3 regions of the Marinactinospora rubrisoli genome follow, and region 2 is predicted to be linked to each of the others. Evidence: riboswitches for the same ligand, from Rfam matches in the RefSeq annotation. Region 2 holds a riboswitch; each other region holds the start of a gene.
The links. Region 2 has a riboswitch for thiamine pyrophosphate ahead of ACFQRF_RS10105 (TenA family protein). Riboswitches for the same ligand answer to the same signal wherever they lie in the genome.
Positions count from the first base shown of each region.

Region 1 (9,835 bases), on a different contig from region 2:
AAGCCCGTCCTTTATCAAGTAGATTCGCAAAATGGGGCAATCTCCTCCCGGGGCGCCGCCGGGCGGCGGCGCCCCGGGCCGGACGGCTCCTCAGAGCCGGACCGCCACCAGTTCCCCCTCCGCGTGCCGGTGCCGGATCAGCTTCTTGTCGAACTTGCCGACCGACGTCTTCGGCACCTCCGTGACCACGGCCCACCAGTCGGGAAGCTGCCAGCGGGCGACGTGCTCGGCGAGGAAGTCCCGCAACTCCGCGAACTCCACCGTGGCCCCCGGTTCCAGGACCACCGCCGCGAGGGGGCGCTCCCCCCACGTCTCGTCCGGGACGGCGATCACGGCGGCCTCGCGCACGTCGGGGTGCGCCATGAGGCGGCCCTCCAGCTCCACCGAGGAGATCCACTCCCCGCCGGACTTGATGACGTCCTTGGACCGGTCGGTCAGCCGGAGGTAGCCGTCGGGGGACAGCGTTCCGACGTCACCGGTGCGCAGCCAGCCGTCGTGGAAACGGTCCGCGGCGGCTGCCTCGCCGGTCTCCCCGGCGTCCCCGTGGTAGCGGCCGGTGACCCACGGCCCGCGCACCTCCAGTTCGCCCACGCTGTGGCCGTCGTTCGGCACCGGGCGGTCGTCGGGGCCGACCAGCCGGCCCCGGACGCTCGCCGGCAACCGCCCCTGGCTGAGCCGGTAGGACCACCGGCGCTCCCCCTCGGAGCCGGGCGGCGGGTGCGCGACGGTGCCCAGCGGCGAGGTCTCGGTCATGCCCCACGCGTGCAGGACCGGGACGCCGTACCGCTCCTCGAAGACCCGCATCAACGCCGGCGGGCAGGCGGCGCCGCCGATCACCACCTGCCGCAGGGAGGAGACGTCGCGCGGGACGTCCGCCAGCTCGCGCACGAGTCCCTGCCAGACGGTCGGCACGGCGGCGGCGAGGGTGGGCCGTTCGGCCGCGATCATGTCCGCGAGCGGGCCGGGCTGCAGAAAACGGTCGGGGAGCACCAGGGAGCAGCCGACCATGAGCGCGGCGTACGGCAGGCCCCACGACATCGCGTGGAACATCGGGACCACCGCGAGCACGTGATCGTCGGGGCGCACCAGCAGGCCGTCCGTCATGCAGACCTGCATGGAGTGCAGCCAGATCGAGCGGTGGCTGTACGCCACGCCCTTGGGGTCACCCGTGGTCCCGGAGGTGTAGCACATCGCCGCGGCGTCGCGTTCGTCCACGACGGGCCAGTCGAACTCCGTGGGCCGCCCGGCCAGCAGGTCCTCGTAGCGGTGCACCTGGACACCGCCGGGCACCGACTCCGGGGCGGGCAGGTCCTCCGCGCCGCCACCGGCCACGACGACGTGCCGCACGGTCGTCAGGCGCGGCAGCACCGGTGTGAGGACGGGCAGCAGGGAGGCGTCGACGATCACCACGTGGTCCTCGGCGTGGTCGGCGACGTAGGCGATCTGGTCCGGGTTCAGGCGGATGTTGAGGGTGTGCAGCACCGCCCCCATGGCGGGAACGGCCAGGTAGCTCTCCAGGTGCTCTTGGTTGTTCCACTGGAACGTGGCGACCCGCTGGTCGCCGGTGACCCCGAGGTCGCGCAGGGCGTGCGCCAGCTGGGCGGCCCGCCGGCCGACCGCCGCGAGGCTGCTGCGGCGCGGTTCGCCTCCGGTCCAGGTGACCACGGCGGCGGCGCCGTGCACCGTGGTGCCGTGGCGGACCAGGTCGGCGACGGAAAGCGGGACGTCCTGCATGGTGCTGCGCATGTACCCTCCCGGATCGGCCGTTGTGATCGATGCCACGAGGGTAGGAGGCTCCCGCGTTGCGGGGTACCCGGCCGGCAATGACGGTTGGCTAACGAACGGCGGGTCCGGCCGCTGGACGGGAGTTCCGCGAACGTGCTGCGGACCCGGCGAGCGGCGCCGGGGAACGGTACGTGACCACCGATGCCCTTTCCCATCGCGCACGGCGACCATGAGGGCTCCGCCCCGGCCGGCATCGACCAGCCCCCGGCCGACGGAACCGCTGACAGGTGCGCGCCGCACGGCCCCGGGGGCGTGCGGCGCGGCGCTGCGGTCGAGGCTGGATCGCCGACGTCCCGGGGACCGCCCCGGTCCGCCCGCGCGGCCATCCGGGAACATCCGCGCGGCCGATCCGGCGCGGCATCACGCGCCGGGCGGTGCGCGCACGTCCCCGGCCGGGCGCGGGACGTACCGTTCACGTCAACGTCGCTGAGGGCGAGGCTGGGTCCTCCGGGGCTGGCTGAGTCACCCTTCATTGGGAAAGTGGTCGAAAACGAGACTCCGCGCTGATAACGTCGCAGGTCAGTAAGAGTGCTCCCCGCACGCGCGGGGATGGTCCCACCGCCCTCGTGGAAGTCCCCTGCTAGTCCCTGTGCTCCCCGCACGCGCGGGGATGGTCCCATGCTCAGTGGGACCCCGAAGGCCCGCTACATGTGCTCCCCGCACGCGCGGGGATGGTCCCCATCCCGTTATCAGGACGTAGTGCTTGCGCGGGTGCTCCCCGCACGCGCGGGCCGCGCGCACCCACCCCATGCCCGACGACGAACACGGACCGGCGACGCGCGGACCCTCCGAGCGGCCTCCGGCGGCCCCCGGCGGACCGCACCCGCCCGCGCACCCACGCGGTGACCCGGCGCAACCCGCCGATCGGGTACCCCGGGCCGGACGGTCACTGGTCGCTGGTGACCACCGAACAGAGCGCCCTCCGCCGGCGTTCTACCCGGTCTCGGCGAGCCGGCGCCGGAACTCGGCGGCGGCGGCGTGCGGGTCGGCGGCCTCGGTGATGGCCCGGACCACGACCACCCGCCGGGCGCCGGCCGCTATCACCTGGTCGAGGTTGCCGAGGTCGATGCCACCGATGGCGAACCACGGCCGCGCGGTGCCCAGCGCCGCGGCGTGCTCGACGATCGGGAGTCCGGCCGCCGAGCGGCCCGGCTTGGTGGGGGTGGCCCACACGGGACCGACGCAGTAGTAGTCGACTCCCGGCTGCGCGGCGGACGCCGCGGCGAGGGCGGGGGTGTCGTTGGACCGGCCGATCAGCGGCTCGTCGCCGATGATCGCGCGGGCGTGGGGCACCGGCAGGTCGTTCTGGCCGAGGTGCAGCACGTCGGCCCGCGCCGCCCGGGCGATGTCGGCGCGGTCGTTGACGGCGAACAGCGCGCCGTGCCGGCGGCACGCGGCGCGCACGACCTCCAGCGCGGCCAGCTCCTGCCGGGCCTCCAGGCTCTTGTCCCGTAGCTGGACGACGTCCACGCCCCCGGAGAGCGCGGCGTCGAGGAAGTCGGCGAGGTCGCCCCGCTCGCTGCGGGCGTCGGTGCACAGGTAGAGGCGGGCGGCGGCCAGGCGGTCCCGGAGATCCGTAGCGCTCACGTCGGCCAGCGTAACGCCCGGCGTGGCCGGCCGGGCGGCCGGGACCGGCCGGGCCGTCGCGCGGCGGGGTCAGCCCGCCGCCGCGTCGGCCGGGTCGTCGCGGGTCTCCTCCGCCAGGGACGCGAGGACCGCGTCGAGCAGCCCCGGGAACCGGGCGTCCAGGTCGGCGCGGCGGAGCCGGATCCAGCGGCTGCGGCCGTCGATGCGGGTCCGGGTGACACCGGCCTCGCGGAGCACGCGGAAGTGGTGGGAGAGCGTCGACTTGTGCACCGGCACGTCCCACGCCTCCACCCCGCAGGTGCGCTCGGCGCCGTCGGCCATCTGGGCGACCAGGCGCAGCCGCACGGGGTCCGAGAGGGCGGCCAGGACCTGGGGGAGCCGCATCTCCTCCGGTGCGGGCTGGAAGAGGTGGTTCATGGGATCAGGACACCCTCCCGCCGATTGTTTGACAAACATCAAACTACCGTGTGATGCTCTCGCTTTGTTTGATGGTAGCCAAACAAAGGAAGTCCTGTGACCGCCTCCACCACCGGCCTCCCGCCATCGGCCACGGCCGCGCCCGGCCGGCCGGAACGCTTCTCCGTCGTCCGGCTGCTCCCGCTCGCCGTGGGCTCCTTCGCCGTCGGCACCGCGATGTTCGTCACCTCCGGCGTGCTCCCCGGCATCGCCGCGGACGTCGGGGTCAGCGTCACCGCCGCCGGGCAGATGCTCACGGTGTTCGCGCTGTGCTACGCGGTGCTGTCCCCCGTACTGGCCGCGGTCACCGGACGGCTGGACCGGCGCACGGTGCTGGTGGCCGCGCTGGTGGTCTTCGCGATCGGCAACGCGGTGTCGGCACTGACCCCCAACTATCCCGTGCTGCTGTTATCGCGGGGCCTCGCCGCCGCCGGGGCGGCGATGTACTCGCCCAACGCCAGCGCCATGGCCGGCGTCCTCAGCCCGGCCGCCTACCAGGGGCGCGCCATGGCGGTGGTCGTGGGCGGCATGACCGCCTCCACCGCACTCGGCGTCCCCCTCGGGACCTGGCTGGGCACGACGCTGGGCTGGCGCGCATCGCTGTGGCTGGTCGCCGGGCTCGCCGTGGCCGCGGTGGTGGCGCTGCTGCGGATGCCGCGCGGGGTGCGGCTGCCCGCCGTCGGGCTGGCGGCCCGGCTGCGTCCCCTGGGGAACCGGCGGCTGCTGCTGGTCGCGGCGCAGACCCTGTTCCTCCTGTGGGGCTGCTTCACGGTCTTCAGTTACGTGGGCGCGGTGTTCGGCCCGGCCGCCGGCGGCGCCGGTGCGATGACCGCGCTGCTGTGGGTCTGGGGGCTCATGGCCGTGGCCGGGAACGTGGTCTCCGGGCGGCTCGCCGACGCACGCGGCCCGCGATCGGTGGTGCTGGTGGCGGCGCCGCTGCTGGTCGTCCTCACGCTCGCGCTGCAGGCCGCGACCACGGCCATGCCCGCCGCGGTGGTGTGGATGATGCTGTTCGGTGCGGTCTCCTGGCTGGTGACCGTGCCGCAGCAGCAACGCGCCGTCGCGGTCGACCCCGGCTCGGCCGCCGTGCTGCTCGGCCTGAACAGCGCCGCCCTGTACGCCGGGATATCACTCGGCGGTGTCACCGGCGGCGCGGCGCTGACCTGGCTGGACGCGTCCCAGCTGGGCTATCCCGCCGCCGCGGTGCTGCTCGTCGGCCTGCTGCTGGTGCTCGTCGACCGGCGTCCGCCGCGCTGACGCCCGGCCGCGCGGGCGCCGCGCCCGGTCCGGGCACGCCGTCCGCGCGGCGGGGTCCGTCTCGTCCGCCCTCCACCGCCGGCCGGGGCCGGGAGCTAGAGCGCCATCGCCTGGGCGCGGCGGCGCACCTCGGTGCCCCGGTTGGCCATGATGGCTTCGATCGGGGCGCCCGGCAGGGTGTCGTCCGACGTGAACAGCCAGCGCAGCGCCTCGTCGGTGGTGAACCCGCAGTCGGCCAGCACCGTCAGCGTGCCCGGCAGCCCCTTGACCACGTCGCCGCCGGAGATGAAGGCCGCGGGGACCGAGACCTCCCCCGCGCGCGTGGCGCCGAGAAGCTTGTGGTCGCGGATGAACTGCTTCACGCGGTTCGGGCTGACTCCGAGCGCCTGGGCCGCCTCACGCAGGGTGAGCCACTCGCCGACAAGGGCGTCCGTGTCACGGTCGATCTGTGTCACGTCCGTCAATGTCCCACAAACCGGCTGATTCCAAACGCCGACCGGCTGGTTATCGCTGTGGGCGTAGCGCACACCCCCGCCCTGGCCCGCCGGGCGGCCGGGATCTACCATGGACCGCAGCGACGTCCCCGCGGGAGCCGGGTAGGGACCCGGCTGAGAGGGAGGCTGGCAGCCTCCGACCGCACGAACCTGATCCGGGTCATACCGGCGAAGGGAGTGGAGCTGGCATCGTGCCGTCCCCATCAAACCACGCCACGCCCGCGAACACCGCCGAATCCGACGTCATCGTCGTCGGCGCCGGACTGATCGGGATGGTCACGGCGTGGCGGGCCGCCCGCCGCGGCCTGCGTGTCACCGTGGTCGGGCCCGAGCACCGGAACGCCGCGTCCGTGGTGGCGGCCGGGATGCTGACGCCCGCCACCGAGGCCGGCTACGGCGAGGACCGGCTCACCCGCTTCGGCCTCGCCGCCCGGGAGCGCTACCCCGGCTTCGTCGCGGAGCTGACCGCCGACAGCGGCCTGGACCCCGGCTACCGCACCGGCGGCACCTTGCAGGTGGCCTTCGACACCGACGACCTCGCCCGGCTGGCCGACCTCGGCGACCTGCGGGCCCGGCTCGGCATCGCCACCCGCCGCCTCACCGGCCGGGAGTGCCGGCGGCTGGAGCCCATGCTCGCGCCCTCGGTGCGCGGCGGGTTCCTGGCGCCCGACGACCACTCGGTGGACCCGCGCCGGCTGCTGGCGGCGCTGCGCGCGGCGGCCGTCCGGCGCGGCGTCACCCTGGTGCCCGCCCGGGTCACCGCCGTCGAGTGCGCCGGAGGCGCGGCACGCGGCGTCCGGCTGGCGCGCCCGGCCGGCACCGGCGCCGCTGCACCCTCCGAACTGTCGGCGCCACAGGTGGTGCTCGCCGCCGGGGCGTGGAGCGGCTCCATCGGCGGAATCCCCGAGGACGTGCTGCCCGAGCTGCGGCCCGTCAAGGGCCAGCTGCTGCGGCTGCGCACGCCCGCCGGGGAGCCTCCGATCGTCTCGCGGACCGTCCGCGGCCTGGTCCGCGGCGGGCCCGTCTACCTGGTGCCCCGCGACGACGGCGAGATCGTGCTCGGCGCCACCCAGGAGGAGGCCGGCCACGACACCCGGCTCACGGTCGGCGGCGTCTGGGAGCTGCTGCGCGACGCGCACGAGCTCGTGCCCGGCGTCAGCGAGCTGGAGATCGCGGAGACCTGCGTCGGCCTGCGCCCCGGCTCCCCCGATAACGAACCCCTGCTCGGGCCGACCCACGTGCCGGGGCTGCAGCTGGCCGTCGGCCACTTCCGGCACGGCGTGCTGTTCACCCCCGTCACCGGCGACGCCATGGCGGCGGCGCTCGCCGACGGCGAGCTGCCCGACGTCGCCCGCCCGTTCGCCGCCACCCGCCGGACGGCGCGCAGCGCCGCCTGACCCGGCCCGCGGGCGGCGGCACCCGCACCGCAAGGAAGGTGAGGAACCCGTGCACGTGATCATCAACGGCGAGCCGCGCGAGGTCGCGCCGGCCAGCACCGTCGCGGACGTGGTGCGCTCGCTGACCGATGCGACCAGCGGCGTCGCGGTGGCCGTCAACGACCAGGTGGTGCCGCGCACCGGCTGGGCCGACACCGCCGTGGCGCCCGGCGACCGGGTGGACGTGCTCACGGCCGTGCAGGGGGGCTGACGCGGTGGCGCCGTCCGCCGTCCACGCGCCACGGCGGCCGGGGCCCGGCCGTGCCCGGCGCAACATCCGTTTCCTCCCCCGCCGGCAGGCGGGGACGACCGCGGAGGAGAGCTGAATGACCGTCGAACCCACCACCGCGCCCACCGAACCGCGCGCCGCGGACGACCCGCTCGTCATCGCCGGGCAGAGCTTCGCCTCGCGGCTGATCATGGGGACCGGCGGCGCGCCGTCGCTGCACATCCTGGAGGAGGCGCTGGCCGCGTCGGGCACCGAGCTGACCACCGTGGCGATGCGCCGGGTCGACCCGGCCGCGCGCGGCTCGGTGTGGGACGTGCTGCGCCGCCACGGAATCCGGCCACTGCCCAACACCGCCGGCTGCTTCACCGCCGCCGACGCCCTGCGCACCGCCCGGCTGGCCCGGGAGGCACTGGAGACGAACTGGATCAAGCTGGAGGTGGTGGCCGACGAGCGCACCCTGCTGCCGGACCCGGTGGAGCTGCTGGACGCGGCCGAGCGCCTCGTCGACGAGGGCTTCGTGGTGCTGCCCTACACCAACGACGACCCGGTGCTGGCCCGCCGCCTGGAGCAGGTGGGATGCGCCGCGGTGATGCCGCTCGGCGCGCCGATCGGGTCCGGTCTGGGAATCCGCAACCCGCACAACATCGAGCTGATCGTCGAGCAGGCCGGGGTCCCGGTGGTCCTGGACGCCGGTATCGGCACCGCGAGCGAGGCGGCGCTGGCCATGGAGCTGGGCTGCGACGCGGTGCTGCTCGCCACCTCGGTGACCCGCGCCCGGGAGCCCGCGCTGATGGCGGCGGCCATGCGCGACGCGGTCGCCGCGGGCCGGCGGGCGCGCCGGGCCGGCCGGATCCCGGTCCGCCGGTACGCCGAGGCGTCCTCACCGCAGCCGGACCGGCCGGCGCGGTGACGCCGCACCGGCCGGGGGAACGTGCCGGAACGTCACATCCGCGTGACCACGAGCAACTGCTTTTACCCCGTTCCGGTAACGGGAAAACCATCGGCCCGTCGCACTTTGCCCGGCTACCCGTAAACTCGCCTCCGTGGACATGACGACTGCGGACCCGCTTGTCGGCGCGACCCTCGATCAGCGTTACTACGTCGAGTCGCGACTGGCCGGTGGCGGCATGGCGACCGTCTATGTCGCCCATGACCTTCGGCTCGACCGGCGGGTGGCCCTGAAGGTCATGCACCCCTCCCTGGCGCAGGACCCCCAGTTCGTGCGCCGCTTCATCAACGAGGCGCACGCGGTGGCCAAGCTGTCCCACCCCAACGTCGTGCAGGTCTATGACCAGGGGACCGACCAGGGCCACGTGTACCTCGCCATGGAGTACGTCCCCGGCCGCGCGCTGCGCGACCTGCTGAACCTGCGGGGCCGCCTGGCCCCGCACGACGCGCTGCGGATCATGGCTCCCGTGCTCGCCGGCCTCGGCGCCGCCCACCAGGCGGGCATGGTGCACCGGGACGTCAAGCCCGAGAACGTGCTGCTCACCCGGGACGGCCAGGTCAAGGTCGTGGACTTCGGCCTGGCCCGGGTGGTCGAGGCGGCGCAGGAGGGGCTGACCAAGACGGGCACGCTCATGGGCACCGCCGCCTACCTGGCGCCCGAGCAGATCGCGCAGAGCGTCTCCGACGCCCGCACGGACGTGTACGCGTGCGGCATCATGCTGTACGAGCTCCTCACCGGCGCGCAGCCGCACACCGGCGATTCCGCCATCGCGGTCGCCTACCAGCACGTCAACCAGGACGTGCCGCCTCCGTCGCGGACGGTCGAGGGCATCCCGCCCGAGGTCGACGCGCTGGTCGCCCGCGCCACCGAGCGGGACCCGCGCTACCGGCCGGCGGACGCCGGGCGGTTCCTCGCCGCGGTGCTGGACGTCTACCCGAACCTGGCGGGCGCCGGCCCGCACCCTCCCGCGGGTTTCGCCGCGGGCGCCCCCGGCGCGCTGCCGCCCGCCGCGACGGCCGCCGGGCCGTCCGGCTCCGAGGACGACTCCAACAGCACGCTCGTGGTGGAACTGCCCGACGTGCCCGACGACGACTACGAGGACGAGCGCCCCGGCCGGCGCCGGGACCTGCGCTACCCGCTGCTCGCGGCCGCCGCTCTGCTCGTGGTGCTGCTGGCCGGGTTCGGCTGGTGGATGGGGTTCGGCCGCTACGAGCAGGTGCCGGAACTCGTCGGGATGAGCCAGGAGCAGGCCGAGCAGGAGCTGTCGGCGCAGGGCCTGCGGATCTCGGTGGCCGACGAGGGCGTGTACAGCGACGACGCGGACGAGGGCACCGTCGCCGAGAGCACTCCGGCGGCCTCCGAGCGGGCGCTGCCGGGCGACACCGTCACGGTGGCGCTCTCGCTGGGCCCGCAGACGGTCCCGATGCCCGAGGTGGTGGGGCTCCCCGTCTCCGAGGCCCGCCAGCGGCTCCGGGAGGCCGGCTTCGAGGAGGTCAACGAGGAGCAGCAGTCCTCCCAGGAGCATCCGGCCGGCACGGTTCTGTCCTCCGACCCTGAGCCGGGCCAGGACGCCGACCGCGCGGCCGGGGTGACCCTGGCCGTCAGCGAGGGCTTCGACATGCCCGACGTGACCGGGATGAAC
Region 1 is NZ_JBHTBH010000011.1:143,067-152,901, forward strand. Features, by position in the region: gene ACFQRF_RS21670 (long-chain fatty acid--CoA ligase) at 91-1,746, opposite strand; gene thiE (thiamine phosphate synthase) at 2,719-3,372, opposite strand; gene ACFQRF_RS21680 (ArsR/SmtB family transcription factor) at 3,442-3,789, opposite strand; gene ACFQRF_RS21685 (MFS transporter) at 3,886-5,085, shown strand; gene ACFQRF_RS21690 (Rv2175c family DNA-binding protein) at 5,181-5,540, opposite strand; TPP riboswitch at 5,661-5,773, shown strand; gene thiO (glycine oxidase ThiO) at 5,852-6,976, shown strand; gene thiS (sulfur carrier protein ThiS) at 7,026-7,226, shown strand; gene ACFQRF_RS21705 (thiazole synthase) at 7,342-8,154, shown strand; gene pknB (Stk1 family PASTA domain-containing Ser/Thr kinase) at 8,288-9,835, shown strand, end outside.
Region 1: another riboswitch for thiamine pyrophosphate. It lies ahead of thiO (glycine oxidase ThiO); the one in region 2 lies ahead of ACFQRF_RS10105 (TenA family protein).

Region 2 (9,835 bases):
CGTCGGATACGAGGGCGCCGAACCGCCGTTCCTGCGCGGCGAGGTGATCGAGGCGGACCCGCCCCGGCGGCTCACCTACTCCGTCGGGTTCGTGCCGGCCCCGGCGACCCCGACCGCGACAGCACTCACCCGCGCCTGGAACTGCGCGGGCAGGTCAACGAGGGCCGGGTAACGATGCTGTCCGACCTCAAGACCTTCCTGGAGACCGGTCGGCCGATGCCGTCCTGAGACCGGGCCCCCGGTCTCGGAGACCGCGTTCGGCCGAGCCCAGGGCGGAGCCGGGTGAAATGTGACACGATGTCACTGCACGTCACGGCGGATGTCTGAATCGGGACCTTTGTCGCAGCGCAAGGAGCCGTTCGGCGTCACGGTCGCCGGGCGCGCGCGTTAACGTCGTTCCGAGGCGGACGACGCGACGTGGAGGCGACATGGCGACGGCGGTCATGCCGGACCCGATCACGGTCTTCCTGGTGGACGACCACGAGGTGGTGCGGCGCGGGGTCGCCGCGCTCCTGGAAGGCGAAGGGGACATGCGGGTCGTCGGCGAGGCGAGCACCGCCGAGCAGGCCACCAGCCGCATCCCCGCGGTCCGGCCGCAGGTGGCGATCCTCGACGTCCGGCTGCCGGACGGATCGGGGGTCAGCGTCTGCCGGGAGATCCGGTCGGCGCGGCCCGAGATCGCGTGCCTGATGCTGACCTCGTTCGCCGACGACGAGGCGCTCTTCGACGCGGTCATGGCCGGCGCGGCCGGCTACGTCCTGAAGCAGATCCACGGAGCCGACCTGGTCGGTGCCGTGCGCGCGGTCGCCGCGGGCGGGTCGTTGCTGGACCCCCGCAGCACCGGCCGGATGCTGGAGCGGCTGCGCGGCGACTCCGCCCAGCCCGATCCGCTCGCCGCCCTCACCACCCAGGAGCGGCAGATCCTCGACCTGATCGGGGAGGGGCTGACCAACCGCCAGATCGGTGAACGGCTGTACCTGGCCGAGAAGACGGTCAAGAACTACGTGTCGAGCCTGCTCGCCAAGCTCGACCTGAAGCGCCGGACGCAGGCGGCGGTGCTGCTCGCCCGCCTCCGGCACAGGGGGAACTGAACCGACCCGGCAGCCGGCCAGTCCGCAGCGGCTGACCGGGGGCGGGGGGAGCGCGTACAGATGAGGGGCCAGATGACCATCGACACTGCCGGACTGGAGGTACTCGGCCGCCCGGAATGCCTGCGGCTGCTGGCCGCGGCGCCGATCGGGCGCATCGTGTTCAGTGATAGGGCGCTGCCGGCCGTGCAACCGGTGAACTTCGCGCTGCACGGCACCGACATCGTGGTGCGGACCGCACGGGAGTCACGTCTGGCCCGGGCCACCCGCGATGCCGTGGTGGCGTTCGAGGTGGACGACTTCGACGCGATCGCCCGCACGGGGTGGTCGGTCATGGTCGTGGGCATCGCCCGCGCGGTCACCGACGTCGAGGAGCTCGCCGAACTGGCGGCGCTGCCACTCGACCCGTGGGCCCCCGGGCCCAGGCCGCACCTGATCCGGATCGAGACCGACATCGTCACCGGGCGGCGGATCCCCGGCTAGCCTGCCGGTTCGGCACAGCGCCCGATGGTTCCCCGATGGAGCGCTTCGAATGGAGCGCTCCCAACCACCGGGGCGGCGGGCCGCCCGGATCTCAAGGCAGCGGCACCCGCCACACGAGCATCGTGCCGCCGCCCTCCCGGGGAAGCGTCCGGAACTCGCCGCCGAGCGCTTCGGCGCGGTCCGCCATGTTGCGCAACCCGCTGCGCCGGCCCTGCTCGGGGATGCCCACTCCGTTGTCGGCCACCTCCAGCGTGACGTGGGTGTCCACGGTGATCCGCAGCCGCACCTCGTCGGCACCGGCGTGCCGGGCGACGTTGGACAGCGCCTCGCGGAGCACCGCCAGTAACTGCTCGCCGATGTGCTCCGGTATGACGCCGTCGACCGGGCCGTCGAAGGCGAGGGTCGGCCGGCAGCCCAGCGCGTGCGTGGCGGACTCGATGGCCGCCAGGAACCTGCCCCGCAGCGAGGTGTCCTGTGGCGTCGGCGGGTTCTGCAGGGCGAACACGGTCGAGCGGATCTCCCGGATCGTCTCGTCGAGGTCGTCGATGGTGCGCTGCACGCGTTCGCCCGCCTCGGCGTTCGGGATCAGCCGTACCGTGCTCATGAGCGTCATCGCCGAGGCGAACAGCCGCTGGATGACGGTGTCGTGCAGGTCCTTGGCGATGCGGTCGCGGTCCTCCAGCACCACCAGCCGCTCGGCGTCGCGGCGCGCGTCGGCGAGCTCCAGCGCCACGGCCGCCTGCCCGGAGAACGCGTCGAGCATGCGCCGGGTGGACGGGTCGAACGGCGCGCACACGCCGTGCTTGCCGAGTAACAGCACGCCCCGGGTCCGCTCCCGGGTGCCCAGCGGAATCAGCAGCCCCGGACGGAAGCCGCGGTGGCTGAGCATCGGGCAGTTGGCGTACCGCAGGTCGGCGATGCTGGCCGCCTCGCCGCTGCGGTACACGCTGCCGCACTGGGTCTCGCTGATCACGACGGGAGTTCCGGCGATCTCCGAGGCCATAGCTCCGTCGACGATCTCGGCGACGAGGTGCTTGTCCTCGTCGTCCGGCAGCAGCACCACGGCGACGTCGGCCGCGGACATCTCCCGCGCCTGCTGGGCGAGGTACCCGAGCACCTCCGAGGTGTCGACCCCGGACAGCAGGCGGGTGGTGATCTCCGTCGAGGCGGCGAGCCACCGTTCGCGCAGCCGGGTCTCCTCGTACAGGCGCGCGTTCTCGATCGCGACGCCGGCGGCCGTGGCCAGCGCGGTCACGATCGCCTCGTCCTCTTCGTCGAACTCGCCGCCGCCGGCCTTGTCGCTCAGGTAGAGGTTGCCGAAGACCTCGTCGCGCACCTGGATGGGCACGCCGAGGAACGAGGTCATGGTGGGGTGCCCGGCGGGGAAGCCCTCGAAGTCGGGGTGCTTGTGCAGGTCGCCGAGCCGGATCGCGTGGCGGTCGCGGGACGGCGCCGCCAGGATGCCTTTGCCGTGCGGGAAGCGCGCCACCAGCTGCGCCTGGTGCTCGGGAACGCCGACGGGGATGAACTCGGTGAACCGGCCGTCCTCGTCGACCACGCCGAGTCCGGCGTAGCGGGCGTCGACCAGGTGCGTGGCGGCCTCGGTCAGGCGGCGCAGCACGGTGGCGAGGTCGAGGTCGCTGCCGATCGACACGACCGCGTCCAGCAGCGAATGGACGCGGTCACGGGTCGCGAGCGCGCCCTCCAGGCGAGCGTGCAGTTCCGCGAGCAGGTCGTCGAGCCGCATGTGGGGGAGTAGCGGGCGATCAGGGGGTTCGGGCATGTGTCCATACCTCCGGGAACACGCTATCCCGTCACTCCCAGTATTGAGGAGCCAACCGTGCATCAGGCAGCGTTCAGTGACAAATCTCTGCCCTACGGTGCTGGACACATGAGAATTCGAGGGCGAGCCGGTGGAGTCCGATCACAATCCGCGCGCCTGACCGGACTCCACCGGTCTCCGAGGAACCGTGGGACCGGGATCGCCGCACACGATGGCCGGGTCGAGCCCGCCCAACCCGTTCTCCCACGGATCCTCTGCGCCGTGCCCGGGAGGTCCCATCTCCTGGAGCGCGCTCCCAGTGCACCGCATGCCGGGCGCCGGGGGCAGTGTCCGAACGGCTCCACATGGCGAGGGCTTTGGTCCCGAACCTCCGGAGGGCGCCCGTGCCGGTGACGGACGGCGGAACGTCACCCGATCACCGTACGTGGTACCGCGACCATTACTGCGGTTCTCTCATCGCTACGAAGCTCGCAGTACTCCCTTTTCGCCCATTTTGCCGAGATGTCACTTCATGGCGCCGAGAACCGTGCGATGTGCCAGAGATACCCCGGCGAGGCCGTCGAATGTCGCGAGAACGGGTTGCTTTCGGCGCCGTCCATGCTACGGTCACGGTGAGTCGAAGCGACGGAGCATTCCGTGCTCATCGGCTTCGCCGAAATCCACCCGTGCGCCCGAAAGGTACCGCCGTGCTGTTGATTCGCCGAGGAGACCGCGCCCCGCGCGGTGCCGTCGGCGGACGTGCCGGTGGTGCCGCCCTGCGCCGGGTGCTCGTGCTCGGCGGCTTCGCCTTCGCCGCCTGGCTGGCCGGTGCCGCCCCGGCGAGCGCCGAGGCCCTGGACCAGGTGAGCCAGGTGGCCGGCACGGTGTCCGAGGTCGGCGGTGCGGTCGCCGGCGAGAACGGCGTGGGGGCCGACGCGGCCCAGGCGGCCGAAGCCGTCACCGCGACCGTGCGCACGACCGGCGCGACCACCGCACCGGAGCCGGCCCCGCCCGCTCCGGCCGACATCACCGGTGTGGTCACGCAGGCGCGTGAGCACACGGAGAACGCGGTCGCAACGGTGACCGGAACCGGCCACCTCGACCTCGGCCACGCCGAGCCGTCGCCGTCCGCGGAGTCCGCTCCGGAGGAGCCCGAAAGCCCGGACCGCGAGGCCGCCCCGGCCGGTGACCGCGATCCGGCCGCCGACCGCGAGCCGCTCCGGCGCGCCGTGCCGCCCTCGGCCGCCGCTCCGGTCCAGCTCGCGCGCACCGCACAGTGGACGTTGGCCGTGGAGCAGGTCCGTGAGTTCGCGGCCCTGCCCTCACCCGAATCCGAGCCCGCGCCGTCCACGGTGACCGCGGGCCCCGCGCAACCGCAGGCCGGCAGCCCGCTCCTGCTGTTCGCCGACCACTTCACCCGGCTCCCCGAGACCGCGCGCCTGGTCGCGCTGTCCCCGGCCGGCCGGCACGCGCTCGCCATGGTTCCGCAGAACCCCGTGGACGAGCCGTCCTTCTCACCCGACTGACACCTTCGGGACCACCCGCGTCCGGCGGATGCCGGCGGCACCGGTGACCCCACCGCCGCCCCGGCCCACCGGCCACGCGGCGGCACCCGTGCCCGCTGACGGCCGGTGCCCTGTCCCCGTCGATGGCGTTCGCACGGCTCCCTCTTCCCAGTCCCGTACTGGGGGCTGACGTGAGCCTCGTGCCTGCCGACCCGATCGGTCCACGAGGTTCACGTCAGCCGGAGGTCCGCCAGACCCCTCGGTTGATCCCGGTTCCCGCTAGCGCGCCCCCCATGCGCGTGGGCGACGGACCGGAGACCCCGCTCCCCGGAGCACCCATCAGCGCGGCCGGCGCTCCGGCCGGAGCACCGCCGCGCACCGACCGTCCGCCGCCAGCGGGCGGCCGCGATCCATCTCATCTCAGCGAGGCCGGCCATTCCCGGGCTCGCGAACCGCACCGACTGCAAAGGAATCTTCATGTTCTCCTTCGCCCGCTCGTCCGCCAAGGCCGTTCTGGTCACCGTCAGCGCCGCCGGCTTCGTCGCCTTCGGCTCCGGCATCGCCTCGGCCGACGTCCTCGGCGACGTGACCCGCACCCTGAACACCACCGTCCCGGCCACCGGCGCCGTCAACCAGGTCACGGACCAGCTCCGCGGCGCCGTGCCCGCCAACGGCGACATCCCCGAGCTGGCCACCACGCTGCCGGCGCCCGTCGCCAGCAACGTCGGCACCCCCGTCGGCGACGTCACCGAGCCCGTCACCGTGGTGGGCTCCGGGCTCACCGCGGCCGAGAAGAAGATCGACGAGGTCGTGCGCGGGCTCAAGGGCCGGGCGCCGGAGGCGCCCGGTGCCGGCGACGTGACCACCCTGCCGCAGCCCGTGGACGCGCCCGGCACCGAGACGCTGCCCAGCACCGGTGACGTGCGGACCGGCGTCGAGGACGTGCGGTCCCAGGTCGAGGGCCAGCTTCCCGAGACCTCGCTGCAGGTCGGCCCCGTCGACGTGCCGGCCGACCTGGTCACCGGTCTGGTCGAGGACACGGTGTCCGGCGCCACCGGCACCGTCGGAGAGACCGTCGACCCGGCCTCGGTCGTGAGCCAGGCCGGCGCCGTCGAGGGGACCGTCGGGGAGACCGCCGAGTCCGTCGACCTGGGCCAGGCGCTGTCCGGGGCTCCCGCCCTGTAACGCACCGGAGGCCCCTCCGGTCCGGTTCCGGATCCCCGGTCCGGCGGCCTGCCGCCGGACCGGGGCGCGGGACGCGGCCCCGCTCCGCGCCCCGTGTCCGGCGGCGGGGATCACGGTTCCCTGGCGTCGGCCGCCTCCGCGGTACCGGTCCGGCGCAGCAGCGCCGCCACGTCCACCAGGGCGCGACAGCGGGCGAACTCCACGGGGCCGAAGGGGACACCGTCGCGGTGCAGCACCAGGACGCCGCCGCCCGGCGCGGCCAGGCACATCGCCGACCCGGCCACCTCGTCGGTGGCCATGCCCTCGGGCGGACGGCTCAGCCGGGCGACCGTGTGGGCGCCGGAGAGCCGGAGCAGCGCGGCGGTGAGCGTCCGGGGATCGGTCACCAGTTCGGCGACCAGCGCCAGGGTCCGGCTGGTGGTGTCGGCGAGTTCGTGGGCGTCGGCCGGCTCGACGACCGGGTCCCGGCCGCCCGCCCGCGCGACCGCTTCCGCCAGCCGGTCCCGCGTCACGTGCCGCGGGACGCTCACCAGGAACTCGTCGACGGCGTCCACGTACCCCGGCAGCACCTGCATCAGCCGGATGTTCGCGCCGAGCAGCGCCAGGTGCGTGGTCAGCGCGGCCAGCCCGCCGGGGACGTCGGCGACGCCGACGCGGATCCGCCACAGCGTCTCCGCGCCGCCGTCCGGCCGGCGGGGCCCCGGCGGCGCCGGTATCCCGGCGGAGGAATCCTCGGCCGCAAGCGCGAGGCGTGCGGACCGGCCGGGTGCGGCGGCCACGCCCACCGGCACCGCGCGCCGGTGCGCCCGCCAGCGGTGCAGGAACCCCACCGCCATCACCACGGCTCCCACGGCGGCCAGCAGCGGCGGGCCATAGCCGTGGTGGCCGAGAGTGAGCACCAGGAGGTGCGCGGCGCCCGCCGTGAGCAGCAGCGCGCCGATCTCCAGGAGTTCCCGGCCGACGAAGTCGTGGCGCGGGCCGGGATGCGCCCCCTGGTCAGCGCGCCGCCGGTGGCCGGGGCGATCGGTGCCGTCGCGTCCGCGTAGGTCCATGACGGCTACGATCTCCCGGCGACGTTGCGTCATCTTGACGCAGCGTGACGGATTCGTAACTTCTGGGGGTGGTGCCGATCACCCCGTCACCCGGCGGACGGCACGCTCCTGGCCGCGCTCACCGCCTCGCTCCCCCGCACCGCCAACGCGAACCGGCCTCCGGCAACCGGCGTCGCCGCCTCCGTACGCTCAGCGACTCCCCGCCGACCAGTCCTCCAGCGTCCACGCCATCTGCCAGAAGCGCACCTCATGGTGGCAGCTATCGCGGAACGCCCGCCGCATCCGCTCCCGTTCCGCGGTTCCGGCGTCGGCGGCCAGACCGTCCAGCAGGCCGCGCAGCTTCGTGGTGACGGCGACGCACTCGGGATCGGCGTAGAAGCGCCACCAGCCCGCGAACGGGTGGTCCGGCCCCGGCGCCTCCTCCTCGACGAACCGCCGGGCCGCCCAGGTGTAGGTCCACGGGCACGGCAGCAGCGCGGCGAGCAGTACGCCCAGGGTGTCCCGCCCGGCGGCCATCATGTGGTCGACGTACCCCTGCGCGCTCGGCGCGAGCCGGTCCACCTGCGCGTCGGCATAGGACGTGCCGGCGTACTCGCACAGCACGTGGTGCGGGTGCGCCTCCTCGTCCAGAACGAAGGCCACGCTGTCGTGGAAGTACCGCATCCACGTCCGATCCGGCGAGAGCGCGAGCCCCAGGCCGTAGCAGCGCACGTAGGCGCTCAGGTACTGGTGGTCCTGGCCGACATAGTGCAGGACGCGCTCGCGGGCCACCGTGCCGTCCCGCAGACCGGCGACGAAGGGGTGCTGATAGAAGGCGTCGAAGAGGTCCGCGTGCCGCCGCCCCAGCTCGGCGGTGAATCCGGACTCGTGCGTGCCGACGACGGGAAGTCCCACGTTTCCTCCGCTCGTGCCAACGAGGTCAGGTTCGACGGGTTCGGGCCGACGGCCCGTCTCAGTCCCGGCCGGCTCGCGGCCCGGGGACACCCCGCGTGGTTACCCGGAACACGTTACCGGGCTGGACCGCTCCGGTCGCGCAGGGGTGGAGCCGCCGCCGGACGGCCGACGGCCCCGGACCCGTTCACCGGCCGGTGCCAGGGAGCGGGTGCGGGGCCGTCGTGGCGGCGCCGGGGGTCACTGCTGTTCGGTGCCCTCGCCGAGTCCGTTGACGCAGGGGTTGGAGGTGGCGTCCCGGCCCTCGATCGCCTCGGTGTCGGTGGAACCGGGGGCGATCGGCTCGGTGAACGGCTCGGCCGGGTAGGACGGCGACGGGTGCGCCGAGGGGGAGGCGCTCGGTGACGGCTCGGCCGGGGCTCCGGTCTCCAGCGCGGCGTCGTTGAGCGGGCGGTCGTTGTTGATGGCCTGGAAGAGCTCGGCGGCCCGCTCCTCGTCCCACACCACCCGGTTCGGGTCGCCGGGGGCCGGCCACCACGGCACCGTGTAGAAGGTGATGTCCTCCAGGTCGACGTCGGCGAGCGTGGAGCCGATGGAGATCATCCGGTCCAGGGACAGGTCCCGGTCGGTCGCGGTGTGCTCGGACACGGCCTGCAGCAGTGAGCTCATCCGGCTCGGGCTGGTCAGGACGTCGCTGCTGGTCGTCTGCTCGGCGAGCGCGCCGAGGAACATCTGCTGGCGGTCGATCCGGCCGATGTCGCCGCCGTCGCCGATCTCGTAACGCGCCCGCACGAAGGCGAGCGACTGCTCGCCGTCCAGTACCTGCTGGCCGGCCTCCAGGTCGAGCTTGGCGCGCTCGTCGTACATCGGCTCCGGGATGCACATCTCCACGCCGCCCACGGCGTCGACCATGTCGCGGAATCCGACGAAGCTCAGGTGGACGAAGTGGTCGATACGGATGCCGGACAGGCTCTCGATCGTCTTGACCGCGCACGGCGGGCCACCGTGGAACAGTGCGGCGTTGATCATGCCGTAGTAGCCGTAGGTGCCCTCGGTCCCCTCGTACGCCTGGCACTCCGGGAGCTGGACGAGCGAGTCACGCGGAAAGTTGACCACCGTCACGCCGTTGTCCGGCGAGATGTGCGCGAGCATCAACGAGTCGGACCGCTCGCCCACGAAATCCCGGCCGCCGTAGGCGGAGTTGCCGCCCTCCCGGCCGTCGGACCCGATGAAGAGGATGTTGATGTCCTCACCGATCTTCGGTGGGCGCTCCTCCTCGTTCAGTGCCGAGGCCAGGTCGTGCTGCACCATGTTGCCGCGCAGGACCCGGTAGTAGCCGTAGGCCGTGCCGACCCCGGCGATCAGCACCACCGCCAACGTCACGGAGGTCCACAGGAAGAGGCGTCTCCACCGGCGGCGCGGTGCTGGGGCGTCGGACGGGGCTGCGGGCGCGTCATCGGACATGGAGCGGCGTGCCTTCTATCGGCTGGAGGGAGAAGAGCAGGGCGAGCGGGCGTGCGTGCCGACCAGGGTCCGGATGGGGGGCAGAGCGCCACGGGGGATGAGGACCCGGCTGGTGTGAAGCCGATCTTAAAGGAGAACGCGGGCGAGTGCGCGGGCGGCATATTCCGGGAAGCCGGTCCCTGCCGGGGCTCCGCGCGATCACCCGCGGCGAGTTCGCGGGGTCGGTGCCCATCATGGGAGGCCGGGCCCGGTGCCGGTGATCGGTGGCCGCGAGGCGCATGGTCTCCGGCCGGAGCGGCGTGGCGGTCGCGCGGACGGCGGAGACGGTGGCCGCGGCGGAAGTGTGGCGTGCGCCATATTCGGTGAGGGGTATGGGGGCCTCCCGAGGTCGGTGGTCGCGGTGGG
Region 2 is NZ_JBHTBH010000004.1:220,853-230,687, forward strand. Features, by position in the region: gene ACFQRF_RS10070 (hypothetical protein) at 1-172, shown strand, start outside; gene ACFQRF_RS10075 (response regulator) at 429-1,091, shown strand; gene ACFQRF_RS10080 (pyridoxamine 5'-phosphate oxidase family protein) at 1,164-1,571, shown strand; gene ACFQRF_RS10085 (sensor histidine kinase) at 1,663-3,354, opposite strand; gene ACFQRF_RS10090 (hypothetical protein) at 4,041-4,859, shown strand; gene ACFQRF_RS10095 (hypothetical protein) at 5,316-6,023, shown strand; gene ACFQRF_RS10100 (ACT domain-containing protein) at 6,134-7,075, opposite strand; gene ACFQRF_RS10105 (TenA family protein) at 7,265-7,969, opposite strand; TPP riboswitch at 7,954-8,073, opposite strand; gene ACFQRF_RS10110 (LCP family protein) at 8,207-9,349, opposite strand.

Region 3 (9,835 bases), on a different contig from region 2:
TCGTCGACCGGCTGCCGCCCGACCGGGTCATGGCACTGGGGGCGGAGAACTACGAGGGCGGCGACCCGCACGTCTTCAACATGGCCGTGATGGGCATGCGGCTGGCACAACGGGTCAACGGCGTCAGCCGGCTGCACGGCGAGGTCAGCCGTGAGATGTTCCGCGGCCTGTGGCCGGGCTTCGACGCCGACGAGGTGCCGATCACTTCCATCACCAACGGCGTGCACGCGCGGACCTGGGTGGCGGAGGAGGCCCAGGAGCTGGCCGCCCGGATCGTGCCGGACTCCGAGGAGTTCGAACGTCCGGACGGCTGGCGCAAGGTGACCGGAACGGACGAGCGCGACCTGTGGGAGATGCGGCGTACGTTGCGGCGGCGCCTCGTGGCCGACGTCCGGCACCGGCTGCGCCGCTCGTGGCGGCAGCGCGGTGCCAGTCACGCGGAACTCGGCTGGATCGACGACGTCCTGGACCCCGACGTGCTGACGATCGGATTCGCCCGGCGGGTTCCGTCCTACAAGCGGCTCACCCTGATGCTGCGCGACCGCGAGCGGCTGCGCCGGCTGCTGCTGCACCCGGAACGGCCGGTGCAGATCGTCATCGCAGGCAAGGCGCATCCGGCCGACGAGGGAGGCAAGCGGCTCATTCAGGAGATCGTGCGGTTCGCCGATGACCCCACCGTGCGGCACCGGATCGTCTTCCTGCCGGACTACGACATGGCGGTGGCGCGGTCCCTCGTCCAGGGCAGCGACGTCTGGCTGAACAACCCGCTCCGCCCACTGGAGGCGTGCGGAACGTCGGGCATGAAGGTCGCGCTGAACGGCGGGCTCAATCTCTCCGTCCGCGACGGCTGGTGGGACGAGTGGTTCGACGGCTCCAACGGCTGGGCCATCCCCACGGCCGACAGCGTCCCCGATCCCGACCGGCGTGACGAGTTGGAGGCGGCCGCCCTGTACTCGCTGATCGAGGATCAGGTGGCGCCGCTGTTCTACGACCACGACGAGGGCGGCCTGCCGAAGCGCTGGCTGGAGATGGTCAAGCACACGCTCGTCTCACTCGGCCCCAAGGTGCTGGCCACCCGCATGGTGCGGGACTACGTCCGGCAGCTGTACCAGGGCGCCGCGGACGCCTCGCGCCGCCTGACCGCCGACGGGCTGGCCGGCGTACACGAGCTGGCCGCCTGGAAGCGGCGTGTCGTGCAGGCCTGGCCGGCTCTGCACGTGGAACACGTGGAGGCCGTCGGGTCGGCGGACCCGCCGCAGGTGGGCGACGAACTCGAAGTGCGGGCCACCCTGGTGCTCGGCGACCTGGACCCGTCCGACGTCCGGGTGGAGGCGGTGGTCGGCCGCATCGGCCCGGGCGACGAGCTGACGGACCCGGTACCGGCCCGCCTGACACCGGCCGCCGCCGACGGCCCGCTGGTCCGCTACACCGGCCGCGTGCCACTGGACCGCGCCGGGGCGCTCGGCTGCACCGTCCGGGTGCTCCCGGACCATCCGCTGCTCAGCGGTCCCGCGGAACTCGGTCTGGTGCTCGTCCCGGAGCCACCGCAAGAGATGCACGACGGGCTGGTGCTGCGGTAGACGGAGTTCGCGGACGGCCTGCGGACCTGGTGAAGCAGCGCCGGGAACGGTGCTGCGGGGCCGGGGTATCACGGCGACCATCGCGCACCCCCGCGACCAGCGGGAGAACCGCAGCGGGCGCGGATGGCGGGGCGGCCTTCGACCGGGCCGCCTACCGCGGCCGGTCGAGCCGGTCCGGCCGTCTCCGACCCCAGTGCTCAGTACACCCGGACCGCTGAGGAGACCGTCCGTGTCCGTCCGGGTGTCCTGGTCGGTGGTCGTGAACGTTCCGTGCCCCGGTGGCGCCCTCGGCCATGTCCGTGGCCGGTCCGGCAGACCCCGTCAACGGCCGGTCCCGCCGGAAGGCGGGGGACCGGCCGTTCGGCCGGATGGGAGACCGCCCGGCCGGACCGGTTGACCGGTTCGTCGGTATTGGCCGCATAATGGGGGAACCGACAGGGGAGCGCTTCGGCGCTGAGAGTGCGGCCCGGCCGCAGACCCTTAGCCACCTGATCTGGGTCATGCCAGCGAAGGAAGTCGTGGGAACCGTCCGCCGTATCCGGGCGGGTGCTCTCGGGCTGGGCCTTCTCGTCGTGACGCGAAGGGACACCTGTGACAACCTCCTCCTCCACCGAGAGCGCCCCGGCGGGCCGGCTGCTGCGCTGGCGGACCGTCGATATCGTGGTCGCGGCCGTGCTGGGCGTCGCGCTCGGCGTCGTCTTCTGGTTCTGGGGCATGCTCTGGCAGGCCACCGACGTGCTGTTCCTCGCCTTCCCACCGGCGCAGGCCGTGCTGTACGGCGTGTGGCTGCTGCCCGGGGTCCTCGGGCCGCTGATCATCCGCCGGCCCGGTGCCGGTGTGCTCACCTCGATCGCCGCCGCGACCGTGTCGGCGCTGCTCGGCACCGGCTGGGGGCTGATGGTGCTGGTGTCCGGGCTGCTGCAGGGACTGCTCCCCGAGATCGTCTTCGCGCTGACCGGATACCGCCGCTGGGGAATGGGCGCCGCCGTGACCGCCGGTGCCGTCGCGGGTCTCGCCCCCGTGGTCATGGACCTCACGCTGTACTACCCGACCTGGCCGTTCGCGTATCAGGCGGCCTACGCGGTTCTCGTCGTGCTCAGCGCCGCGGTGATCGGCGGGGTCGGCGGCCGGCTGCTGACCAGCGCGCTGGCCCGTGCGGGGGCGTTGGCACCGTTCCCTTCGGCGCGCGGCTGACGTGGCGCGCACCGAGGGCGGAGCGCGCGTCGAGCTCACGGGCTGGGGCTGGCGGCACTCCGGGCGGACCGGATGGGCGCTGCGCGGCGTGGACCTGCGGATCGAACCCGGCGAGCGCGTCCTGCTGCTCGGCGCCTCCGGCGCGGGCAAGAGCACCCTGCTGCACGCGCTGGCCGGGCTGACCGGTGACGACGGCGCCATCACCGGCACGGAGGAGGGCGAGCTGCGCGTCGACGGCGCGCCCGCCGACCGCCGGCGCGGCGGTGCCGGGCTGGTCGGTCAGGACCCCGAGACCCAGCTGGTGATGGCGCGGGCCGGTGACGACGTGGCGTTCGGCCTGGAGAACCTGGCCGTTCCCCGTGCCGAGATCTGGGAGCGGGTGGGCGACGCGCTCGCCGAGGTCGGCTTCCCGTACGAGCCGGGACGTGGCACCGCCGCGCTCTCCGGCGGTGAGAAGCAGCGGCTGGTGATCGCCGGGGTGCTGGCGATGCGCCCACGGCTGCTGCTCCTCGACGAGCCCACCGCCAACCTCGACCCGGAGGGCGCCCGGCTCGTCCGGGAGGTGATCGGCCGGATCGCGGCGGACACCTCGGCCACCGTCGTCCTGGTCGAGCACCGGGTGGCCGACGTGGTGGACCTGGTGGACCGTGTCGTCGTGCTGGAACCCGGCGGCGGTGTGGCCGCCGACGGCCGCCCGCACACGGTCTTCGCCGAGCACGGAGATCGCCTCGCCGCCCACGGCGTGTGGGTTCCCGGCCGGGAACCGCGCCCCAGGATCCCACGTGCGCCGGGCGGCGGCCCGCTCGTCGAGGCGGTCGACTGTGTGGCCCGCACGCCCATGGACATCGCCGCGCCGGGGGCGGAGCCGGCCACCGTGCTGGACGGCGCCACCGCCGTGGTGCCGGCGGGGACGGCCACCGCCCTCACCGGCCGCAACGGCTCCGGCAAGTCCACGCTGCTCATGCTGCTGGCCGGGCTCACCCGGCCGCACTCCGGTGCCGTCCTGCCGCGAGGTGCGCTGGCCGCCGTCAGCGCCCGCCCGCTGTCCCGCTGGCCGGCCCGCCGCCTGGCCCGTCACGTGGGCACGGTCTTCCAGCACGCCGAGGACCAGTTCGTGACGGGATCCGTCCGCGACGAACTCCGGTTCGCCCCCGAGCGTGCCGGGCTCGGCCGCGCCGAGACCGCGGCCTGGGTGGACGAACTGCTGGAGCGCCTGCGGCTGCGTCCGCTCGCCGACGTTCACCCCTACACGCTGTCCGGTGGCGAGAAGCGCCGGCTCTCGGTGGCGACCGCGCTCAGTTCCGGCCCGGCACACGCTCCCGACGTGCTGCTCCTGGACGAGCCGACGTTCGGCCAGGACACCCGGACCTGGGCCGAGGTGGTCGAACTGCTCGCCGCGCTGCGGGCCGAGGGCCGCGCCATCGTCATGGCCACCCATGACGAGCTGCTGCTGGACCGCTTCGCCGATGTGCGGTTGCGGATCGCCGCCGGCCGCGTGGCACCGGCCGCGGCAACGTCCGGGGGAGGCGCCGGGTGACCGCGTCCGCCGCGCACGGAGCCGCCGTGGGCGCGGCCATGCGGCCGGAGGGCGCACGCGCGTGGCTGGCGCGGGCCGACCCGGCGGCCAAGCTCGTCGCCGCGCTGCTGGTCGCCGCGGCGCTGATCCCGGTGGTCGACCCGGTCACCAGCGGAGTGCCGCTGCTGGCCACGGCCGTGCTCGTGCCGTTCTCCGGTGTGCCCCGACGGCGGCTGCTGGTCGCCGCCGGTTCGCTGGCGCTCATGGGGGCGTCGATCGGACTCGTCAACCTGCTGTTCGGCGAGACGGGCGCGGTAGGGGCGCTCGGCGCGGTGGTGCGGCTGCTGGCGATCGCCCTGCCAGGGGTGCTGGTCGCGCTCAGCACGGACCCCACCGACCTGGCCGACGCCCTGGTCCAGCGACTGCGCATGCCCGAGCGGCCGGCCATCGGGGTGCTCGCCGCGCTGCGGCTGGTGCCCCTGCTGGCCGCACAGTGGCGCTCCCTGACGCTGGCGCGCCGGGCACGCGGGCTGGAGGCCGGGCGCAACCCGGTCACCGCAGTGGCGGCCGTCGCGGGCATGACCTTCGCGCTGCTGGTTCGCGCCATCCGGACCGGGACGCTGCTCGCCATGGCGATGGACGCCCGCGCCTTCGGCACCGGACCCCGGACGCACGCGCGGAGCAGCCCCTGGCGGGCGCCGGACACGTGGCTGGTGGCCGGAACCGTGCTGCTGCTGTGCGGCGCGCACGCCCTGTCGGTGGCGCTGGGCACCTGGCGGCCGTTGTTCCGGTGAGGCCGCGCCCGACGCGACACCGCCGCACCATCCGGGGAGCGGCCGCCCCGCGGCCCGCCGCGGCGTGATAGTTACGGGGAGAGCCAGAGGTGACGCAGACCGCACACAGCTGAAAGGGGCTGACCGTGGCGGAGTTCGTCCGAGTGGAGACCGACCCGAAGACCCCGGCCGTGGCCGTGATCCGGCTGGACCGGCCCAAAATGAACGCGCTCAACGCCCAGGTCCAGGAGGAGATCGGCGCGGCGGCGGCCCAGGTGGCGGCCGACGATGACGTCCGCGCCGTCGTGCTCTACGGCGGGGAGCGGGTCTTCGCGGCCGGTGCCGACATCAAGGAGATGGCGGACATGGACTACGCCGCCATGTCCGCGCACTCCGGGCGGCTCCAGAGGGCCTTCACCGCGGTGGCGGAGATCCCCAAACCGGTCATCGCGGCCGTCACCGGGTACGCGCTGGGCGGCGGCTGCGAGCTCGCGCTGTGCGCCGACTTCCGGGTGGCCGCCGAGGACGCCCGCCTCGGCCAGCCCGAGATCCAGCTCGGCGTCATCCCCGGCGCCGGGGGCACGCAGCGGCTGCCCCGGCTGATCGGCCCGGCCCGCGCCAAGGACCTCATCTTCACCGGCCGGCACGTCGACGCCGAGGAGGCGCTGCGGATCGGCCTGGTCGACGCGGTGGTCCCGGCGGCCGAGGTGTACCCGACCGCGGTCGCCATGGCCGCCCGCTACGCCGGTGGCCCGGCCGTGGCGCTGCGGGCCGCCAAGCAGGCCGTGGACCGCGGGCTGGAGACCGACCTCGTCACCGGGCTGGAGATCGAGCGGCTCCAGTTCGCGGCGCTGTTCGCCACCGAGGATCAGAAGACCGGCATGCGGAGCTTCATGGAGAAGGGGCCGGGCAAGGCCGTCTTCGAGGGACGCTGACGTTTCCCGCCCGGCCCGGGCCACGGCGATGGCGCCCGGGCGCCATCCGTCCGAGTCGCCGGAGCTACGGCGACTCGGACGGATGGCGGGAAACGGTGAACGTGTGTGCGGGGAGCAGCAGGAGAGGTAGACAGGAAGCCATGTGGAAACTCGACACCCACCCCGCGCTGGAGCGGCCCGACCTGCTGGCCGAGCCGGTCGCCGCGGCGCTCGCCCGGTGGAAGGACGGCCCGGCGGCGGAGCCGCTGGTCGCGGAGATCGATCCGGACCTCGCCGACACCGCGAGCTGTGCGGACGCCTACGGAATCCCGCTGGAGGCGTCGGCGAACTGCGTGGTGATCGCGGCGCGGCGCGGCGCCGTCACCCGGCTGGCCGCCTGCGTTCAGCTCGCGACCACCCGTGCCGACGTCAACGGCGTGGTGCGCCGCCGGATGGACGCACGTAAGGCGTCGTTCGCGCCGCAGGACGATGCGGTCAGCGCGACCGCGATGGAGTACGGCGGCATCACCCCGGTCGGGCTGCCGGAGGACTGGCCGATTCTGGTCGACGCCGCCGTGCTGGAGCAGCCGCACGTGGTGATCGGCAGCGGGCTGCGCCGGTCCAAGCTCGTGGTGCCCGGCCGCAGCCTGGCCGATCTGCCCGGCGCCGAGGTGGTCGAGGGCCTCGCCCGTCCGGCCGCGTAGGGGGCCGGGAGCGGTGAGCCGCCGGGCGTCCGGAGCGTCGGCGTCTCCGTGCGTCGCCCTTTCCGCGTTGGCGGTGGAGGGGAGTGAGGTGGTGAGCGTGACCGGGGGTGCAGCGGCGAGCCGCTGAGCGTCCGGAGGCTCGACGCCGGCCGCCGGGCCCCTTCCGTCGGGTGGTGGAGGGGAGCGAGGCGGTGGGCAGGACGGGAAGCGCAAGGGCGAGCCGCTGATCGTCGGAAGCGCTGACGCCTCCGGACGCGGTTCTCCTTGTGCCGGCGGCCGACGATGGCACGGCGACGGGTACGGCGGGCAGGGATGACCCGGACGGTGCCTCCGGGGCCGCCCTGACATTCCCCCGGTTCGTGGCGGGTGCCGCCGGCGCCGGACCGGCCGCACCCGCCACGGGGCGCCGCGGCGATGGCCGCGCCCGGTCGGCGCGGGCGGAACCGACCCCTCGGATTTTCCGTCATACTCATGGAGTTGTCCGGCGAGCGCGGTACCGTGCGGCGTCCGGTCGCACCGGCGGACGACGGCGCAGCGGAGCCACCGCGCTCGACATGAGGCCGACGGCGCGCAGCCGTCGGTGGATCGCCGTGATCCAGGAGCAGTTGCGGGTCGGCTACGCCGCGGCCCGCGCACCCCGGCCGCTAGGCTGGGCGAGGTGTTTCGCGCGGTTTGAGGGGATGAGTTCGCGATGGCAATGACGGCAGGTTTCCCCGAGGGCGAGGGGCTGCCGGAACGCATTGGCCCGTACCAGATCCGCCGGAAGATCGGGCAGGGCGGTATGGGCGTCGTGTACCAGGCCGTGGACCCCCAGGACAGGCTGGTCGCGATCAAGGTGTTGCGGTCGGAGGTGGCCGGCGACGACATCGCGCGGGCGCGGCTGGCCCGCGAGGTCGAGACAATGCGCCGGGTCAACAGCCGCAACGTCGCCGGAGTGATCGACGCCGACACCAACGCGCCGCTGCCCTGGGTCGTCACCGAGTACATCCCCGGCCCGACGCTGGACTCCACCGTCACCAACCACGGCCCGCTGCGCGGTCGCGCGCTCACCCGGTTCGTCTCGGGCCTGGCGCAGGCCATCAACGACATTCACGCCACCGACGTCATCCACCGCGACCTCAAGCCCGGCAACGTCATCATCTCCAACGGCGAGCCCATCGTCATCGACTTCGGCATCGCCCATGCCGTCGACGGCGCCAAGCTGACCCAGACCGGCACGTTCGTCGGTACCCCCTCCTACTTGTCGCCCGAGGTCATCGAGGGCACCGACCTCGGCCCCGCCACCGACATCCACGCCTGGGGCGCCACCGTCGCGTTCGCCGCCACCGGAAACCCGCCGTACGGCGCCGGCGCGTTCGAGGTGATCTTCTTCCGCATCCTCAACGGCGAGATCAACCTCGACGGCATGCCCGAGGCGCTGAAGCCGCTGGTCCTGGCGGCCGTGTCGCGCGACCTGCGGGACCGGCCGACCGCCCAGCAGCTCCTCGCCGAGACCTCGCGGCTCAACCTGGACCTGCCCTGGACCGAGGAGGGCTACCAGGCATCCGGCCTGACCGGCCACCACACGGTGCAGGCCCCCCGTCCCGACCGCGGTGACGATGACGGCTTCGGTGCCGCCGGCGCCGCGGCGGCCGGTGGACTCGCCGGTGCGGCGGCGGGCGCGGCGGCCGGCGGGCTGGCGGGCGGCTGGGGGGACGAGCACGGCGGGCACTCCGACGCCACCCAGGTGCGCGAGCCGTCCGTGGCGGTGAACGCCGAACTGGACGCGAACGCCACCCGTGTCCAGGACCCCCAGGCCACCCGCGCGCAGCGGCCCGACCAGACGATGGTGGCGGGCTCCGGCGGTGCCGACTGGGACGAGGGATCCGACCGCACCATGGTCGCCGGAGGCGCCGTCGCGGACGACCCGCAGCGCACCGGTCTGCTCCCGGCCGATGACCCCGATGACGACCCGCACGCGCCACGGACGCACTTCTTCAACTCCACGCTGCGCCCCGAAGAGTTCCGCGACATCCTCACCCCCGTGGACTACGACCGTGGCCGGACCGCACCGGACCGCACGGCCACCTTCCAGGCCGACGAGTTCGCTGACGAGGACGAGGAGGAGCCGCGCCGCGGCCTGTTCGGGCGCCGCCGCTCGGAGTACGGCCGCAGTGACCGGCTGAGCGACTACTTCCCGGAGGATGAGGAGCAGGAGGAGGCCGAGCCGCGGCGGCTGCCGTCGCTCATCCTGATTCCGCTGCTGCTGGCACTGGCCGGGCTGACGCTGATGGTTCCGACGATCGGGCTGATCGTCGGGCTACTGGGTGCCTCGGTTCTCGCCGCCCTCGACACCGTCAAGGTGGAACACGCCCGGCGCCTGCAGACTCGGGGGCCGCGGAGTTCGGACAGCATGGTGGTCGCGCTGAGCATGCCCTGGGCGCTGCTGCGCGCCCTCGGGCGGGCGGCGCTCTACGGACTCGGCTACCTGCTCGGCGGCATCGTCGTGGGGCTGATCGTCGGGTTCACGTTCGGCGAGTCCGATGCCAACCACGTCGGCGCCTACGCGCTGGCCATCACCGTGCTGCTCACCTTCCTCGGCCCCAACGGTGGAGGGGCGCGCCGCCAGGCGGTCTGGCTCACCGAGAACGTCGGCATCCGCAACCCGTACGTGTACTGGGGGCTCATCGTCGCGGTGTGCCTCCTGGCGTTGTTCCTCCTGGTGTTCGGTTTCCAGGTGCTGCCCGCGTGGAACCCGATCCCGGGTCCCTCGCAGTGGTTCGGCTGACCTCCGGAGCCCGCCGGGCCACCTCCCTCTCATTGCGTGGGGGAGGTGTCCACCCTCCTGGCTACTAGTGAGTAACATCGGGGTGGGCAAGCGATACGATCGACGCGGGGGGCGGGACAGGAACGTCACACCCGCGACCGGACGTCCCGCGGGGGTTCGGCTGGCACCCTTGGTGACCAGTGATCCGCGACGCGCGGGCGGCCGCGGCGTCCGAACGGACGGCGCATGGGAGTGCAGGGAGGTCGGCCACCGGCCATGAATATTGTCGTTTTGGTCAAGCAGGTCCCGGACACGGCGACCGAGCGGAAACTGCGGCCCGAGGACCACACGCTGGACCGGGCGGCCTCGGACGGCGTCATCAACGAGCTGGACGAGTACGCCATCGAG
Region 3 is NZ_JBHTBH010000003.1:377,746-387,580, forward strand. Features, by position in the region: gene glgP (alpha-glucan family phosphorylase) at 1-1,580, shown strand, start outside; TPP riboswitch at 2,007-2,112, shown strand; gene ACFQRF_RS08475 (ECF transporter S component) at 2,172-2,774, shown strand; gene ACFQRF_RS08480 (ABC transporter ATP-binding protein) at 2,776-4,311, shown strand; gene ACFQRF_RS08485 (energy-coupling factor transporter transmembrane component T family protein) at 4,350-5,084, shown strand; gene ACFQRF_RS08490 (enoyl-CoA hydratase/isomerase family protein) at 5,210-5,998, shown strand; gene ACFQRF_RS08495 (YbaK/EbsC family protein) at 6,139-6,681, shown strand; gene ACFQRF_RS08500 (serine/threonine-protein kinase) at 7,373-9,448, shown strand; gene ACFQRF_RS08505 (electron transfer flavoprotein subunit beta/FixA family protein) at 9,704-9,835, shown strand, end outside.
Region 3: another riboswitch for thiamine pyrophosphate. It lies ahead of ACFQRF_RS08475 (ECF transporter S component); the one in region 2 lies ahead of ACFQRF_RS10105 (TenA family protein).